One region of the Ureibacillus sp. FSL E2-3493 genome, then DNA from elsewhere that is predicted to be linked to it. Evidence: riboswitches for the same ligand, from Rfam matches in the RefSeq annotation. Region 1 holds a riboswitch; each other region holds the start of a gene.
The links. Region 1 has a riboswitch for cobalamin ahead of MHH69_RS17415 (glutaredoxin family protein). Riboswitches for the same ligand answer to the same signal wherever they lie in the genome.
Positions count from the first base shown of each region.

Region 1 (4,253 bases):
TTGTGCGCCTGTTGCTTTGATCTGCATGTCGTGAAGAAGCTGTATATAAGGGTGACTTGTTAACCTAGCCTTTAATAACCCTTCGTATGTATAATCCTTTTCTATATAGGTAATTTCCTCATCTAACCACCTTTCAACTTCTGAAGGATAAGAAGTATGGTCAGTTTTTAATGGATGAAATTTACCACTACTTTGTTTCGTTTCGCCATAAAAATTTACTTGAATCTCTATAAAGCCTTTTCCGTGGGAAGCAGGCTGGACTGTTAATGTTTGTTGAATTCTCTTATTGAAATATAAATGTTGATGTCCTGTTATAAGGAGGTCGATATCTTCCGTTAACTCTAAAATTTCATTTGCCTCGTTTTCACCTATTCGTTCTTGAAATATAGCTCCTGTTAAAGGGTCTTCGGAGAAACCACCATGATAGGCGACGATTAAATAATCGGGTTTTTCATAAGTCTTTACAAAAGTAACCCAATGTTGAATAGACTTAAGAGCGGATTGGAAAGAAAGATCGGTTAAATAGCCGTGTTCATCCCATAATGGGGTGAAATGAGTTGTAGCGCCGATGACAATAAATTTTCTTCCACGAATGATTTTCGTATAATAAGGTTTGGAAAAGTCTCCAATATTGCAGCTAATCCAAGGAAATCGAAATTGGGAGTGTAATTTTTTAATATTGGGCAAATGGTCGTTAAACTCATGGTTACCGTAAACGGCCACATCATACAATTCGTTTGCAAGGGTAATCATAGGGTGATTTTCATTGTTACTTATATGCTTGTAATAAAAAGAAGCTGGGCTACCATCTAAAAAGTCACCATTATCGATGACTAAGTCAGCCTTAAGACTTTTCATTTGATGAAATAATTGCTCAAACCGATCCAATCTACCATGTAAGTCACTCGTAATTAAAATCGTGATCGCCATAAACCTCACCCCTATATCTTTTTTATAGCATAATTTGAATGAGCGTTCAGCAAATCTTTTTTAATTTTTTTTTATGAAAAACAAAGGCGAATAGAGGGTTTGAAAGGTGACGAATTGGAAAAGCAGATTTTATTCATTTACATAATCCTGGGGAGTATGCTAAACTAATTCCAGAAGATAAAAACTATATATTGTGTTCATTTTTATTAGGTACTACTATATGTAGTTTAAAAGGGAAGTTCGGTCATGACGCCGACGCTGTCCCCGCAACTGTGAAGCTGACGAGGATTTTGAATACCACTGTGCAAATGCATGGGAAGGAAATCGGAGAATGAGGCTAAGCCAGGAGACCTGCCTATAAAAATGCGATGACATTTCTTCGGGGATTGAGAAATGGAGACGTTACCATTTTTCAATTTTTACGAACGTTTCCATAAAGGCTATTTCTTTTCGAAGAGATAGCCTTTTATTATTTTAACATTCTAACTACATATTGTTATAGCTGATTGAGGCAAGATATAAAACTTTGTCTAAAATCAGTAACAAAATATAGATTTAATAGATTAAGAAAGAGGGATTATATGAAACTATTTACGAAAACAATTTGCCCAAAATGTATGTGGGTAAAAACAGAAATACAACAAGCGGGACTTGAAGTAGAAATTATTAATATTGATCATAATGAAACTGAAAAACAACGGTTAATAGATGCAGGCTTTTTAACAGTGCCCGTTTTAGAACATGAAGGGAAGTTTATTGGGGATGTAAATGAAATTATCTCCCACATCGAGTTGGTTCATCAATGATTGCATATGCAAGTCGCACAGGAAACGTAAGATATATCGTTTCCAAAATAGAAGCAGAGTCTATTGAAATTCAAGAGGATTTACAAATAGACGAGCCCTATTTATTAGTTACTTATACAGATGGCTTTGGTGATATTCCAATGAAGGTATCACGATTTTTAGAACAAAATGAAGCCCATTGTAAAGGGGTAGTGGTAAGTGGTAATAGCAATTTTGGACCAAGTAACTTTGGTGGTGCCGGGGACAAAATAGCTGCCAAATATCAAATTCCTTTAGTCCGTAAATTAGATTTACGAGGTTACCAAGCAGATTATGAAGCAATTCAACAGTTTTATGAAACGAGGGTACTTGTATGAAGACATATTTAAAGTTAAATAATGATGTGTTAAATCGTTACAGCTCTACAGGACAATTGGAATTAGAAAAGGATCGTGAGGCGACACGCCGATACTTTTTAGAGTATGTAAATGTTCGGTTACGTTATTTTATCGACGTGGAAGAAAAGATTCGTTACTTAGTAGATGAAGGTTACTATGAGAGAGAATTTATCGAGCTGTATGATATGGATTTTATTAAAAAATTGTATAAAAAGGCTTACGATTACAACTTCCGCTTTCCATCGTTTATGAGTGCGAGCAAGTTTTATGATAGCTATGCATTAAAAAGCCGTGACGGAGAAGAAATTCTAGAAAAATATGAAGATCGTATTGTGATTATTGCTTTGTATTTAGCACAAGGTGATAGAACCCTTGCTGAACGAGCGGTGGAAGCGATGATGGAAGCTTACCAACCTGCTACTCCAACAGCATTGAACAGTGGGAAAAGAGCCCGTGGGGAACTAGTAAGTTGCTTTAAATTATCGATGGATGACTCGATGAATAGTATTGCTGAAAATATTGGGTATTGTTTAGAGCTATCCCGTTTAGGTGGAGGCGTCGGTGTTAACTTAACGGATTTACGTCCCCTGGGTGATCCAATTAAAGGCATATTAAACCGTGCGAGTGGCGTTATTCCAGTGGCCAAGCTGTTAGAAAATGCATTTAGTTATTCCAATCAACTCGGACAACGCAATGGTTCTGGGGTTGTATACTTGAATATTTTCCATGGTGATATAGAAAACTTCATTTCATCGAAGAAGCCAAATGCTGACGATAAAATACGATTAGCAACTCTTTCAACGGGTATTATTATTCCAAGCATTTTCTTTGAATTAATGAAACGGGATAAAGATATAGTATTATTTAGCCCATATGATATTTATAAAGAATATGGGAAACGCATGTCGGAAATATCTATCTCCGAAATGTATTATGAATTACTAGATAACCCAAATATCAGAAAAATTAAACGATTGAATGCCCGTAGACTTTATACAGAAGTGAAAAAAGCCCAATTTGAATCGGGTTATCCTTTTGAAATTTTTGATGACAATGTAAATGATGTTCATCCATTGAAAAATATTGGACGAGTTAAAATGTCTAATCTTTGTACGGAAATACTTCAAGTACAAGAGACAAGCGTCATTACAGACCAAGGAGAGCCGAATGAATACGGCTTAGATGTTTCCTGTAATTTAGGATCCATCGATATCCATGCAGCAAGTAAGACGGATGATTTTGGACAATTAGTTGATACAGCAATGCGTTTACTTACGAATGTGTCACAGATGACATATATTCAAAATGTGCCGTCTATCGCAAAAGCGAACAAAATTATGCATTCTGTAGGGCTTGGAGCAATGAATTTACACGGCCATTTAGTGACTCAAGGAATTCTTTATGGTTCAAAGGATTCGGTTGACTTTATCGATTGTTTTATGGAAGCAATGAATTACTATTCTTTAAAAACATCTATGGAAATTGCAAAAGAACGTGGAGAAACGTTCCATCGATTTGAAGAGAGTGAATATGCATCAGGTGCTTACTTTAAACAATATGTGGAGAAGGAAGAAAAAGAACTTTCTCCGGTAGTATTAAATGCCCTTGGTAAAGTGCCTATTATTACAAAACAAATGTGGCAAAAACTAAAAGAAGAAGTGATGGAACACGGCTTGTTCCATTCCTATCGATTAGCTATCGCACCAACAGGAAGCATCTCTTATATTCGGAGCTGCACAGCATCTATTGCACCTTGTACTGAAAGAGTGGAGGTTCGGGATTACGCTGACAGTCGTACTATTTACCCGATGCCCCATTTAAACAATGATAATGCTCACCTTTACGTGGAAGCATATGATGTGAATGCCTATGATTTAATCGATTTATATGCAGCTGCCCAAAAACATGTCGATCAAGGGATTTCTATGACTCTTTATGTAACAGATGCTTGGACAACGGAGCAACTAGCGAAAATTTATATTTACGCATGGTCGCGCGGAATTAAATCGGTTTACTATGTCCGTCAACGCCTACAAACATTAGAGGAGTGTGTCGCATGTCAAATTTAGTTTATGAGGCAGTCAATTGGAATAAACCGACGAGTGAATTAGCACAAATTTTTTGGGATCAGCAATGGAAG
Region 1 is NZ_JBBOPK010000001.1:3,387,000-3,391,252, reverse strand. It holds gene MHH69_RS17420 (bifunctional metallophosphatase/5'-nucleotidase) at 1-930, opposite strand, end outside; cobalamin riboswitch at 1,121-1,303, shown strand; gene MHH69_RS17415 (glutaredoxin family protein) at 1,512-1,736, shown strand; gene nrdI (class Ib ribonucleoside-diphosphate reductase assembly flavoprotein NrdI) at 1,733-2,092, shown strand; gene nrdE (class 1b ribonucleoside-diphosphate reductase subunit alpha) at 2,089-4,182, shown strand; gene nrdF (class 1b ribonucleoside-diphosphate reductase subunit beta) at 4,170-4,253, shown strand, end outside.

Region 2 (4,253 bases), 1.3 Mb from region 1:
CCTTATTAACCATATCAAATAAAATAAAAAAAATCTGCTATCTTTCTACGGCTAAGCATCGTAGTCATCAAGCAGATTTATTTACTTAATTATTCATTAAATAATTCTGGGTAAATCGTTTGGGCAATCATTTCAACTGCTTCACCGATACGTGGTCCTGGACGATCCATAATATCCGCATTTAATAGATACACTTCTTTATTTTGAACTGCTGAAATTGTAGACCATCCTTCTCTAGCTAATATTTCACCCTTTGGATCTTCTATATAATTTACCGTCGAAACAATCGCTTCAGGATTTCTTGTAATTAGATCTTCTTCTGTTACTGCAAACCATCCTTGTTGATCAGCATAAATATTTTCCACACCTGCTGCCTCAATCATTTCTTGTTGGAATGTACCAGAACCGATAGACCAAATGTCTGGAGCTGGTGAAATTTCAAAATAAACTTTTTTCTTTTGTTCAATCGACTTTGTTTTTTCTTGAACAGCTGCAATTTGAGATTGAATATCTTCTACAACTTGTTTTCCTTCTTCTTCCACTCCCATTACTTCAGCCATTTGTTCGATATCACCATAAACATCGTTAATAGAAGTTGCTGATTGAATAACGAATACTTTAAGTCCTGCGCTTTCCAATTGGTCAATTTGAGCTTCTTCTCCAGTTGTATAAGCAAATACGACATCTGGATTTAATTCAATAATACGTTCCGTATTTACTGTCATGGAATCTGTTACACGTTCGATTTTTAAAGCTTCCTCCGGATATGTATCATATTCCGATGCTCCAATAATTTGATCCCCTACACCTAGCTCGAATAAAATTTCTGTATTACTTGGTTGTAGAGAAACGATTTTTTCAGGGACTTCTTCAAAAGTTACTTCTTGTCCACGGTCATCTACTACTGTATAGGGACCACTTTCTTCCGTACTGTTTGTTTTTGAATCTGTATCATTCGTTGCTTTTTGTTCCCCATCAGAACAACCAACTAATAGCAATGAGATGGCAAGTGGTGCCATCCACTTCTTGTTGAAAAATTTCATCGTCACACTTCCTCTTTTTTTCTTTTTTTATTAGGATAGGATTTACTTATAAATGGGACTTCTTCAATACCATGCATTTTATTTGTATAAACAGCCATGACAAAAAATACATTGGCTAGTAGCCCTAAATAATTAAATAGTATTTCCGGTACTTCCCTCTCCTCACTTACTTTATGAAGAGCCCGGTAAGATTTTTTCGCTTCGCTACGACAAATATGTAAAAATGTTGCAGCTAGACACCCCTGAGGCAGTAAAAATTGCTTTATCTCTTCCCCCACTTGTTCAACATAAAAATCATATCGACTGCTTAACCAACTTAAATCTTCTTCTGTTACCGATAACTTCCCACGAACTGATCCATTTACGTGATAGGCCATCGGATGGAGTTTGTGCAAATCATCTAAAACAACTCGGCAATTCTCCTCTTCTTGCAACAAAGGCAATACTACCCCTATTTTTGTTGTAAGAGAATCAGTTCGAATCTCGAAGTCAACTAGACAACTTTTCTCCCTCATAAATGGATAACAGCTGTAACGGCTATCTTTTCGAATAGGAACACCCCTTTCTTAGTGATAACATCCCTTCGGATAGGAAAGCATGGCAATAAAAAAGCCAACCGAGAACGGATGGCATAAATTACAATATAGAACAAAAAAATTATAAAATAATGCCGCACATTCTCTTTAGTTCCGAAGAGGTTTGTTACGATCAGAAAAAGATAGGTCTCCTGGCTCGTGTTTATCGTTTCAAGAGCCTTCCCATCCCTTTAGACAGTGGCATTTTCTTGAAACAAACACATACAGTTGCGGACACAGCTTCGGCATCTCACCGAATTCCCTATTAAGCGTATCATCGCATCTTTTTCCTGCAAACGTATTCACTTAATTGCAATGTATCATATTTTCCCAAATAAATGAACAGTAATTTTTAAAGGAAGTTAAACGGTTTCATGTACACAATTTTGGCATTTCCCGTAAATCTCAAATTTATGGGATTCGATCGCACAATCTGGCAATTTCTCTTGTATCATTTCCATTGGACAAACAGAAATTTCCTTCACTTTTCCACACTCCATACATATAAAATGATGATGATGGTGTTCTGATTCACAATGCATTCGGAAATTTCTTTCGCCATTTAGCTCGGTTTCTTCTAATATGCCAAGATTAACAAAAGTAGCTAAATTTCGGTAAATTGTATCAAAACTCATTCCCGGGAAATCCTTTTTCAATACAGAAAGGAGATCTCGAGCAGTTAAATACTTATCCGTATCTTCAAACATATTCAAAATTAGCTCACGTTTATCTGTTTTTTTATAACCGTTATCTTTTAAAATTTCCCATGCTCTCGTAATATTCATTTAACTGCTCCCCTTCCTTGCTTTAAATGTAGAATGATCTTTTTTGTTATTATAACAATTAATAGGATAAGTATAGAAGTAACAACAATCGTTCCACCGGGTGCTAGGTTTAAATAAAAGGCACTGACCAATCCGATAATCACAGCAGCTTCCCCAAACAAAATGGAATAAATGATTGTTTGTTTAAAGCCCCGTGCTATTCGCATACTTGCCGCAACTGGAAGAGTAATTAAAGAAGAAACTAATAGTATACCGACAATTCGCATACTTGCTGCGATGACTAACGCCACAACAATCATAAATAAAAAGTGAATCCATTTTGCGGGTAGGCCACTCGCATTGGCATATTCCTCATCAAAGGATAAAACGAACATTTCTTTGAAAAAAGCAAATAAAAATAAAAAGACAACGATCGCAATACCGATGACAACCCATAAATCTTGTCTAGAAACAGCCGAAACAGAGCCAAATAAATAGCTCATTAAATCTGTATTAAAGCCACTAGCTAATGAAATAAAAATGGCGCTAAGACCAATTCCCCCCGACATAATAATCGGTATGGCAAGCTCTTCATAATGTTTATAAAGTCTACGTAATCGTTCAATTAAAATGGATCCACTAACCGATGCAATAATTCCTAAATAAATTGGATTTAATAATGCAAAGGCAGTGAAAGTTTGACTTAAATATAAACTTCCTGCAATTCCCGCTAATGTCACATGGGACAATGCATCCGCAATAAGGGACATTCTTCTTACAACAATAAATACACCTAATACCGGTGCAATCACTCCAATAATTAGCCCTGAGAAAAAGGCATTTTGTAAAAATTCATAGTTTAAAATTGCTTCAATCATTTGCCTTCTCCTCTTTAATGAATCTTTCGAACCGCATGGCCATACCAATTATCCAATTGATTTTGTGAAATCGTATCAAAATCCTCTTTATATCCATGGAAATGGATCGTTTGGTTTAAACAAGCTACATGGCTAATACGGTTGGAAACGGTATCGACATCATGGGTAACTAAAATAATTGTTTTATTTTGTTCCTCGTTTAAAGTTGCTAACATATCATAAAATGATTGGACATTTTCATGATCGATTCCGACAGTCGGTTCATCTAAAATTAAAATTTTCGGGTTAGAAATCAATGCTCTAGCAATAAACACCCGTTGTTGTTGACCACCTGAAAGTTGGCCGATATTACGGGAGCGGAACGCTTCCATTCCAACGGATTTCAATGCTTCCTCTACTTTTAAGTCAACATCTTTTGGCATTCGTTTAAATAACCCAACTTTTTTTGTTAATCCACTTTTTACGACTTCTTCTACTGTTGCTGGGAAGCCTGAATTAAATGCATTGGATTTTTGAGAAACATAGCCAATCCATTCCCTTTGACGAAAGGCATCAATGGGTTGCCCGAACAATTGAATTTCTCCTGTCATCGGTTTCAATAATCCTAGCAATAATTTTAATAGAGTGGATTTACCTGAACCATTCGGACCAAGTATCGCCAGAAATGCCCCTTCATCCACTTTAAACGATATGTTTTTTAATACTTGTGTATATTCATATTGAAAAGACACGTTTTTCATTTCAATCAATGTTTGACTCATTTTTCCTCTTCTTTCTAATTCATAATCATTACGATTTACAATTTGTTAGTATAGTCTATTCATTGCTAAATGTAAAGGGAACAATCTTAAAAAGAAATACAAAGATCCCTTTAACGAATACATCCATTATTAGAAAGGAATGTCATCTTTGAAACAAGTTGAATTTATTGAACAGTTTTTAACAAAATCGGATAAAGAGATTGTGAAATTCGCAAGACAATACGATATTGAT
Region 2 is NZ_JBBOPK010000001.1:2,053,739-2,057,991, forward strand. It holds gene MHH69_RS10525 (ABC transporter substrate-binding protein) at 90-1,043, opposite strand; gene MHH69_RS10530 (hypothetical protein) at 1,046-1,594, opposite strand; cobalamin riboswitch at 1,744-1,920, opposite strand; gene MHH69_RS10535 (Fur family transcriptional regulator) at 1,981-2,403, opposite strand; gene MHH69_RS10540 (metal ABC transporter permease) at 2,400-3,260, opposite strand; gene MHH69_RS10545 (metal ABC transporter ATP-binding protein) at 3,275-4,021, opposite strand; gene MHH69_RS10550 (endonuclease IV) at 4,170-4,253, shown strand, end outside.
Region 2: another riboswitch for cobalamin. It lies ahead of MHH69_RS10530 (hypothetical protein); the one in region 1 lies ahead of MHH69_RS17415 (glutaredoxin family protein).

Region 3 (4,253 bases), 2.7 Mb from region 1:
GTTATCGCTTTACCAATAAAAGAATTTAATTCATCAATAGTGCCATAAGCTTCTACACGTAAATCGTCCTTATTGACACGTCCGCCCATTAAGCTCGTTTTTCCTTTATCCCCTGTTTTCGTGTACAGTTTCATTGTAACGCCCCTCTTCGATAAATTTGAATTGCTTCCACTGTCGCTTCAAAAACGCCCCTCCCTATTACTTTACCAACTTCTGTAATAGGCCCACCATATTGCATATATTCTCCCTGCTGAGTCGCCGCAATAAGTAAGCTATCGGTCGGTGTACCTGTTGCCATCGTATTAGAAATGGTATCATACACCTTTTCATGATGTAATGCTTTCGTTTTCGCTTCTGTTGCAGTCATCATGCCTTGAACAAATGCTTCATCAGATAATTTTCCGTTAACAATTACCCACGTATTAATCGTTCCAACATGATTCTTATTATCCCTATCATATGAACGGGATACATCTATTGCGTTTCCAATTCCTGCTGTGACCATAACGATAACGCTTCCAAAAGGAGCTTCATATTGTTTTACAATAGCGTTTTTCGTATGAACTGCCGTCATCATGCCGACCGTATTCGTAGGGGAAAACCCTTCTTCTATTAAATATTGTAAAAACTCTTCTTTCACTTGATAAATATTATAATCTTGTTGAACAGTTCGATTAATAAAATTTGAATACCAACCTAATCCAGCATTATGAACTGCTGAAGATAAAACCCGTAAAGGAAAAGCAGATTTACATTCAACGTATTCATCTGTTATTTTTATATTCTCTACTGTAATTACCTTTTCCTTTGCAAGCTCGTTTAAATCAGGTAATATTGTCATTTGAGGTTTTGGTTGCTCCGGATGGGCTTGCATTGAAATTCTTGCTTTATATACATCCATTATTTGATCATCGATTAATACTTCATGGGGAACACCCTTTGCCCTTACTTTTCCATCCTCCATTAATAAAATTTCATCACAATATAGTGAAGCTAAATTAATATCATGAAAAACAGAAACAACCGTTAAGTCGTGATTCGTTACTTCCTTGCGAATCATATCTAATATTTGCTTTTGATGGGCAATATCTAAATGGTTTGTCGGTTCATCAAGTAAAAGTAAACTAGAACATTGGGCTAAAGCTTGAGCTATAAAAACCCGCTGTTGCTCTCCTCCCGATAAATATTCCAATTGAGCTTTTTCAAATTTCCTTACGCCTGTTTGTTCCATTGCATTAACAACTGCTTTTTCATCTTCTGTTTTCCAACTGGAAAAAAATGCAGACTGGTGAGGATAACGTCCTAGGGAAACGGTATCTCGAACCGTATTCGAAAAAGCTGTTGCATGTAGCTGTGGTAAAACCGTCATTTTTTTTGCTAATTGTTTCGGAGAGTAATCTTTAATTTCTTTACCATCAACATAAACAGTTCCCGTTGATGGTTTCATAATGCCGCTAATCACTTTTAATAAAGTGGATTTCCCACAACCATTTGGACCAAGAATACCTAACATTTTCCCTTTTTCCACTTCAAAGGAAATGTTCGAAAGTATTGGAGTTGAACCATAACCTCCAGAAATATTTTGGACCTTTAACATAACCTCACCCCCTACTTTTTCTTTGTTTATAAAATATAAATGAAAAAACAGGTGCCCCTATAAAGGCTGTAATTACACCTATCGGTAGTTCTGAAGGGGAAATAATCGTTCGGGAAACTAAATCACAAATAATTAATAGACTAGCTCCGTTAAAAAAGGACAAAACCAATAGATGACGGTGGTCTGCTCCCCATAGCATTCTTGTCATATGAGGCACAACTAAACCAACAAATCCGATTGTACCCGAAACAGCAACGGCTGCCCCTGTTAACATGGAACCTCCAGCTAGTATCGCATACTTACTTTTCTTTACATTTACCCCTAACGATTGGGCCCGTTCGTCTCCATACATCATGGCATTCAACTCTCTTCGGTTGAGCCATATAATAATTGTTCCAATAATAATAAAGGGTACAATCATTTGAACGTACGGCCATCCGCGCATGGAAACACTACCTAAAAGCCAACCCATAATTTCACGTAATTGTTCTCCTGTTAGGGCAATCATTAAAGAAATACAAGAACCTAAAAAGGAACTAAAAATGACCCCGGTTAAAATGAGCGTTTCCATTTTCATCGTTCGATCCACGAGTCGAGCAAAGGTTAAAACAAGAACCATTGTCAAAAAGGCACATATCATCCCTACAAAAGGTAACGAATATGAACCTATTATAGGAAGGGAAAGTCCAAAGAAAATTGTTGCTACCGCTCCAACAGATGCCCCCGAAGAAATACCTAATGTATAAGGGTCCGCCAGTGGATTTTTCAATAAGCCTTGAAACGCAGCTCCCGCAATCGCTAATGCGGCGCCTACTAAACCAGCTAAAACAACCCGGGGCATACGTATACTCCATAAAATGTTGTAGGCACTTTCATTCGTTTCTTTATCCCACAATGTTGAAAAGGGTACTTCTGCTGTTCCTATGGAGACACCTAACCAAATGCTAATTAATAATATTCCGATAGAGGAACTATAGGCGAAGAACATTTTTCTTTTCACACTGTTCCCTCATTCCTATTTTCTAGTAATCTATTTATCATAAATAATATTGTCATTGTTTCAATACCTCCCAAAAGGCAAAATAAAAAGTCTCTCAGTTTACGAGAGACTTTGAAAAATCGAAAAATAAACACTCCATCTTTACTGCCTCCCTTATCCTCGTAAGGTGCTATTCCTAACCATAAAGGCAGGTCTCCTGGCTCATGTTCATCGCAAACCTTCCCTTCCCATTACTTTTGTAACAGTGGACTGTAAGGCACGCTCCCATTTACAGTTGCGGGACAGCGTCGGAATTTCACCGACTTCCCTTTTACTCTTATAACAAAATCGCTATAAGAACCTTTATGTGTCATTATGAAGTTGTTCTTCCACATTATAACTTATAAAAAACAATTGTATAGAAAGATTTTAATAGAAAAAGGTAATTAAATAACTCTCCTATAAAGAATTATTTTTTGCCGTCTCTTGCAAAGCTGATTCGGCTAACTTTTTAATCGTTATATCATCCATAGGCGGATTATGTAGACCTGCACGAACATCTCGATAAAACCGTTGAAGAGGATTTGTCCGTTGCAAACTTTTTGCCCCAACTACTCGCATAGCCTTATCTACTACTTGGATTGCCCCATTCGTTACGACATGTTTTGCGACGTTTACAGCATTCATGATCGTTATTTTTTCCTCTTCCGTTACTCTTTTACCTTCTTTTTCTTTCCCTTTGAATTCTACATAACTTTGGGCAGCTCCATATAATGTAAAACGTGCCTTCGCTAATTCTAATTCGATTTCACCTAGTAAGGATTGAACGTTAGGTAAAGAAGCAATCGTTCCTTTTATACTGTTTGGAGAATGGGTATTGGCAAACTGAAGGGCATAATCCTGCGCCGCTTGAGCTATTCCTAAATAGGTTGCAGGAATAAGAAGTAACCAACCGTTCAACTTAAAACTAGCACTATTATTCGGTAACTCAACTAAGTCTGATTGATCAACATGGACATTTTCAAGGACTAAATCGTGACTAGCTGTACCTCGCATCGCCATCACATCCCACGTTTCTTCAATCGAAACACCGGAGTTATCTTTATGAATTAAAAAGAAGCCAATTTGTTCTTTTTCTTCAATCCATGCGGAAGTTAAGAAATAATCAAGGGCAAAGGATCCCGTTGTATAGCTTTTGCGCCCGTTAATTACCCAATGATTCCCTTCCCTTTTAGCCGATGTGCCCGGTCTTCCCCCTCGAATAGGACTACCTGTTGCAATTTCGCTTACTGCCCGATTAATAATAGCTCCTTTTTCTACTTCTTTTGCAAAAGCTGATAATTTTGATGGCTCCCAATATTGATTTTCATATAACTCTCCTACAGTTAATAGAGTCCAGCCTATAGCTAAAGCGGTACTACCATCATAACTCCCTAATGTTTCTTGGAGGAGAATCGAATCATAAACATTAAAACCTTCTCCCCCTAACTGTTTCGGTAAAGTTAATTTTGTATAGCCGATTTGACGTAATTGATGAATATGTTCAAGGGGAAATTGCGATTGTTCGTCGATTTGTTGAGCAGCCTTTTTAAATGGTTCCTCTAACGTTGCCAACTTTTCTATCCAAAAACGTTGCGGTTCTGTTTTTACAAACAATTGTTTCAAATGACCCATCTC
Region 3 is NZ_JBBOPK010000001.1:685,064-689,316, reverse strand. It holds gene MHH69_RS03750 (cob(I)yrinic acid a,c-diamide adenosyltransferase) at 1-134, opposite strand, end outside; gene MHH69_RS03745 (adenosylcobinamide amidohydrolase) at 131-1,597, opposite strand; gene MHH69_RS03740 (FecCD family ABC transporter permease) at 1,602-2,585, opposite strand; cobalamin riboswitch at 2,767-2,956, opposite strand; gene MHH69_RS03735 (acyl-CoA dehydrogenase family protein) at 3,036-4,241, opposite strand.
Region 3: another riboswitch for cobalamin. It lies ahead of MHH69_RS03740 (FecCD family ABC transporter permease); the one in region 1 lies ahead of MHH69_RS17415 (glutaredoxin family protein).